DNA from 2 places in the Chromohalobacter sp. genome. Region 1 is predicted to be linked to the other one. Evidence: predicted binding sites of a transcription regulator. Region 1 holds the regulator's gene; the other holds the start of a gene.
What was found. The regulator LexA, encoded in region 1, represses DNA repair genes until DNA is damaged. The targets are predictions, from matches to a motif close to TACTGTNTANNTANACAGTA.

Region 2: recA (recombinase RecA) is a predicted target of LexA. The motif match lies at 1,582-1,601, and genes of this name have one in related genera.

The regions. Positions count from the first base shown of each region.
Region 1 is NZ_JBDOOX010000012.1:271,348-274,314, reverse strand. Features, by position in the region: gene ABGX75_RS11165 (L,D-transpeptidase) at 1-143, opposite strand, end outside; gene ABGX75_RS11160 (TetR/AcrR family transcriptional regulator) at 140-799, opposite strand; gene lexA (transcriptional repressor LexA) at 984-1,622, shown strand; gene dinB (DNA polymerase IV) at 1,642-2,688, shown strand; gene ABGX75_RS11145 (TMEM165/GDT1 family protein) at 2,698-2,967, opposite strand, start outside.
Region 2 is NZ_JBDOOX010000006.1:134,982-137,948, forward strand. Features, by position in the region: gene mutS (DNA mismatch repair protein MutS) at 1-855, opposite strand, end outside; gene ABGX75_RS04565 (CinA family protein) at 1,009-1,533, shown strand; gene recA (recombinase RecA) at 1,672-2,730, shown strand; gene ABGX75_RS04575 (regulatory protein RecX) at 2,733-2,967, shown strand, end outside.

The DNA.
Region 1 (2,967 bases):
ATGCCGCGAGCCCCCGAGGAAATGGCGAATGTCTCGCGGCGCTCATCGGCCTCCCAGACCGTCAGCGACTGAGCGCCCAGATCGATCTCCAGCCAGGTCCCCTGCCGGGGCGGCAAGTCGGCCAAGCGAGGCGTGATGGTCATCCCGCCACCTTGAGAGCATCGTCGGGCAGCGGCGCCTGCATGCCGGCCACCACCACCGGACGCAACCGCCGGATCAAGTCGCGCACGCTGACGTGCTCGTGATAATCCTTGTCGGCGATGTCACGCAAGGCATCGAGTCCCGACAACGTGAAGATCACCGTGCCCAGCATGAAATGCAGCCGCCAGAAACGCTCGGCTTCGGGCAGCTCCGGCGTCGCGCGCCGCACGAGACCGCTGAAGCGCGAGAACACATCGCCGTAATGGGTCTGGATGTAGCGGCGCAGATGGCCTTGCGCCTGGGTATACGCCAATCCCAGCAAGCGCATGAACACCTTGAGACTGTTGCGCTCGGCAGGCACTTCGAGCACGGTGCGGGCCAGGGTTTCCAGCAGCACGTCGAGGGGAATCGGGGCATTCGCGTATTCCGCTTCGAGAGCGTCCAGCGCCTGATGAAAACGCTCGGAGAAAGGGTCCAGGTAGCGCGCGAAGACCGCCTGGATGAGCGCCTTCTTGGAGCCGAAGTGATAATTGACCGCCGCCAGATTGACCTTGGCCTTGCTGGTGATCGTGCGTAGCGACGTCTCGGCGAAGCCCCGCTCGGCGAACAGCACCTCGGCGGTGTCGAGAATACGCGTCACTGTGTCGGTTTGAGCCATCGGGGTGCTCCGCGCAGAATAAACGAATGTTTAAAACGAATTCGATTCTAAGCCCTGTCGGCGGTGACCACAAATTCCCGCGCTTACAGCGCAGCGCATTGCGTCTGGACGGTTGCACCACGCCAAAGACTGGATACAATCACATACTGTATACTTGAACACGTCAGTGCCCGCCGGAGGCCCCATGTCTCGCTCGCTAACCTCGCGCCAACAACACGTCTTCGATTTCATCGTCAAGACCATGAACGAGCTCGGCTATCCGCCGACCCGCGCCGAGATCGCCCGCGCACTGGGCTTTCGTTCGCCCAACGCCGCCGAGGAGCATCTCCGAGCGCTCGATCGCAAGGGCGTGATCCGCATGATCCCCGGCACCTCGCGCGGCATCCGGCTGACCGGCGAGGAGGACGCCGCACCGACGAGCACCGACGGCCTGCCCGTGGTCGGCGAAGTGGCTGCGGGCAGTCCGATTCTCGCGGCGGCGCACATCGATCGCCACTGCCCGCTCGCACCGGATTATTTCACGCCGCGTGCCGATTACCTGCTGCGGGTGCGCGGGCTGTCGATGAAGGATGCCGGCATTCTCGACGGCGATTTGCTGGCCGTGCATCGCACGCAGCAGATTCGCGACGGGCAGATCGTCGTGGCCCGCCTCGACGACGAGGTGACCGTCAAGCGCTTCAAGCGCCAGGGACATCACGTCTGGCTAGTGGCCGAGAACGCCGACTTTGCCCCCATCGAAGTCGACCTGCGTCACCAGGACCTGGAAATCGAAGGACTGGGCGTGGGGGTGATTCGCGGCGGCGGCGGCAACGGCCTGCACTGAGGCCCCACTGGCCCACGCCATGCGCAAGATCCTCCACGCCGACTGCGACTGCTTCTACGCCGCCGTGGAAATGCGCGACGACCCGGCGCTGCGCGACGTCCCGCTGGCGATCGGCGGCAGCCCCGAGCAACGCGGTGTCGTCGCCACCTGCAATTATCCGGCGCGGGCCTTCGGCATCCATTCGGCGATGCCCATGGCCCGAGCCATGCGCCTGTGCCCTCACCTCACCCGCCTGGCGCCCGATTTTCCCAAGTACCGGGAGGTGTCGGCGCGCATTCAAGCGCTGTTTCACGAACTGACCCCGCTGGTGGAACCGCTGTCGCTGGACGAGGCCTATCTCGATGTCAGCGAGGTGACGCAATGCCAGGGAAGCGCGACCTGGATGGCTCGCTGGTTGAAGCAGGAAGCGCTGACACGCACGGGTATCGTGATTTCGGTGGGCGCGGCGCCCAGCAAGTTTCTCGCCAAGCTGGCGAGCGACTGGGACAAGCCCGACGGCCTCTACGTGATCGCGCCGGAGGAAGTCGAACCCTTCCTGCTCGAACTGCCGGTCAAGCGCCTGCATGGGGTGGGACCGGCGACGGCGGCCAAGCTCGAAGGCCTGGGCATCGTGACCTGCCGCGACTTGCGTGACTGGCCCCTCGACACCCTGCTCGAGCGCTTCGGAAAGTTCGGACGACGCCTCTTCGAACTGGCCCGCGGGATCGACGAGCGCCCGGTGCAGATCGAGCGCGAGAGGAAATCGGTCAGCGTGGAAACCACCTACCACCGTGACCTGCCGAACCTCGCCGCCTGCCACGACGCCCTGTCGCCGCTGATCGAGCGGTTGCGAGAGCGGCTGGCCCGACATGGCACGCCGGCCATTCACAAATTGTTCGTCAAGGTACGCTTCGACGATTTCAGCAGCACGACGCTGGAGGCATCGGGCCGCGAAGCGCAGACGACGCGCTTTCAGGCGTTGCTGGAGGGCGCCTGGGCGCGGGGCGAGAGACCGGTGCGGCTGCTCGGTGTCGGCGTGCGGCTGGCTCCCGAGGCCCAGCGTCGCCAGATGACGCTCTTCGACTGAGCGGCGTGCCTAGCCCGTCAACCAGCCGGTTTCGATGCACAGCGTCCATAGCCCGATGGCGATGAACAACAGGCTTGCGACACCATGAATCGTCTTGAGGGGAAGATCGCGGCAGAAACGGTGACCGACCCACAGCACCGGGGCATTGGCGGCTACCATGCCCAGCGTCGTCCCGAGCGTGACCGCCAGTACGTCATCGAACCGCGCTCCCAGCAAGACCGTGGCGACCTGTGTCTTGTCGCCGATTTCGGCGACGAAGAACAGCACAAACGCCGTCAT
Region 2 (2,967 bases), on a different contig from region 1:
GAAGCCGCCCCCCAGGTTGGTGTCGATCTCGAGGTTGCGGCGGCTGGCGGCATCGATCACCACCGCTTCGTCGCGTGTCTCCACGGCGATGCCGGTGACGTGCGGCAGCCGCGAGCGCTGGGTGTCGCGGGCGTAGTCGATGAGCACGCCGGCGGCGGTCAGGGCCGTGGTGAGCTGAGCGCAGCCGAAGCCGCGCAGGTCGGCCACGCCGAACTGGTCGCATAACAGGCGAGTGGCGCTTTCCAGATCGAACAGCCAATCGCTCTGGCGACGGAAGCCGGGGCGCTCGGCGAGTGCCGGCGGTAACGACAGGCTTTCCGCGGCAAGCAGCTCGGCGGGATCGAGACGTTGAATCTCGGAGAGCAGATCGCTCTCGCCATCGACTTCGAGCACGCTGAAGTGGCCGCTGGACAGTTCCAGCCAGGCAAGGCCCCAGCGGTCTCCCTGCGGATGCACGGCGAGGACGAGGTTGTCGCGGCGCGCGTCGAGCAGGGCCTCGTCATGGAGGGTGCCGGGCGTGACGATGCGCACGACCTTGCGCTCCACCGGGCCTTTGGCAGTGGCCGGGTCGCCGATCTGCTCGCAGATGGCCACCGACTCACCCGACTTGACCAGCCGCGCCAGATAGCTCTCCGCGCTATGATAGGGCACACCGGCCATGGGAATCGGCTGCCCCGCCGACTGGCCGCGCTGGGTGAGGGTGATGTCGAGCAGCGAGGCGGCGCGCTTGGCGTCGTCGTAGAACAGCTCGTAGAAATCGCCCATGCGATAGAAGAGCAGCACCTCGGGATGCTCGCGCTTGATCTTCAGGTACTGGGCCATCATCGGGGTATGCTGGGCAGAGGCCTGGCTCATGCGAATCCTTGTCGTGCCGGTGGCGAGTGGTGCCAAATGAAAAAGGTGACGTGGTGTCGTGCGCAACCGCCAACACCGCAAGGCGACATTCTACGCTTTCGCGCGGACGGCGTCAGTGCGGCGCCGATCAGTGCGACATAGGGGAGAGGATAGATGGCGATAACCCTGGAAGAGTGGCGTGACGTGAGCGTCGATGCCTTGGCCGAGCGCCTCGGGAAAGCGTGCCGGGCGACGGGGGCCAGCGTGACGGCGGCCGAATCCTGCACCGGGGGCGGCGTGGCCAGTGCCATCACTGACGTCGCCGGCAGTTCCGACTATTTCGAGACCGGCTACGTGACCTACGCCAACAGCGCCAAGCAGCGCCTGCTCGGGGTGCGCGAGGCCACGCTTGCCACGCATGGCGCGGTCAGCGCCGAGACCGTGCGCGAGATGGTCGCCGGGGCGTGTCGCGATAGCGGCGCCACGCTGGGCGTGGCGATCAGTGGCGTGGCAGGCCCCGGTGGCGGCAGCGCGGACAAGCCCGTGGGCACGGTCTGGTTCGCCTGGGGCGATGATCGGACGCAGGACGTCGAGTGCCATCATCTGCCGGGGACGCGCGGCGAGGTGCGTCGCGCTGCGGTGCGCATGGCATTGATCGGGCTTGTTGCTAGGCTTGAGGGCGAGAGCGGGCGCGATTGAAAACGCATGCAAGTCAAAGGTAGGCGGCGCGAATTTTTTTCGTCATACTACTGGCTAGTCATACAGTATTGAGCGGACGGCGCCGAACTCATTCGGTGTCGCCGTATGAGCTTCGATGTCCTTCGATAGGAGACCTTCATGGCACAGGACGACAACCGTTCCAAGGCGCTCAACGCGGCGCTTTCCCAGATCGAGCGCCAGTTCGGCAAGGGCGCCGTGATGCGTCTTGGCGACACGCCGCGCGTGGCGACGCCGGCCATTTCCACGGGATCGCTGGGGCTGGATATCGCCCTCGGCGTGGGAGGCCTGCCGATGGGGCGCGTGGTCGAGATCTTCGGCCCCGAGTCCTCGGGCAAGACCACCATGACGCTGTCGGTGATCGCCCAGGGGCAGAAGCAAGGCAAGACCTGTGCCTTCATCGATGCCGAGCATGCGCTGGACCCGACCTATGCCGAAAAGCTCGGCGTCAACCTCGATGATCTGCTGGTGTCGCAGCCGGACACCGGTGAACAGGCACTGGAAATCTGCGACATGCTGGTCCGTTCGGGCGGCGTCGACGTGATCGTCGTCGACTCGGTCGCGGCCTTGACGCCACGCGCCGAGATCGAAGGCGAGATGGGCGATTCCCACGTCGGGCTGCAGGCGCGCCTGATGTCCCAGGCGCTGCGCAAGGTGACCGGCAACATCAAGAACGCCAACTGCATGGTGATGTTCGTCAACCAGATCCGCATGAAGATCGGGGTGATGTTCGGCAATCCCGAGACCACCACCGGCGGCAACGCGCTGAAGTTCTACTCCAGCGTACGCCTCGATATCCGGCGTACCGGCTCGGTCAAGCAGGGCGACGAGGCCATCGGCAACGAGACCCGGGTCAAGGTGGTCAAGAACAAGGTGGCGCCCCCGTTCCGTCAGGCCGAGTTCCAGATCCTTTACGGCAAGGGGATCTACCATGCCGGCGAAGTCGTCGACATCGGGGTGCAGCAGGGCCTGGTCGACAAGGCCGGTGCCTGGTACAGCTACCAGGGCAACAAGATCGGTCAGGGCAAGGCCAACGCCGCGCAGTTCCTCGAGGACAACCCGGCGATCATGGAAGAGATCGAGAACGAGATTCGCGCTCGCCTGCTGTCCACGCCCAAGCCCGAGGCCGAGTCTCAGGAGAAGGCCGCCGCAGCGCAGGACGACGATAGCCTGGTGTAACCATGAGCACGCAGGAGGCGACGCCCCGCGACGATGCCATCCGCCTGCTGGCGAGGCGCGACTACTCGCGCAGCGAGTTGATGTCGCGCCTCGCGGCGCGTGGGCATGCGCCCGACGACATCGCGTCGCTACTCGATGCCCTGGCCGATGAGGGGCTGCAGTCCGACGCTCGCTTCGCCGAGCAATTCGTGCGCTCGCGCCTGTCGCGCGGCCAGGGGGCGATGAAGATACGCGCCG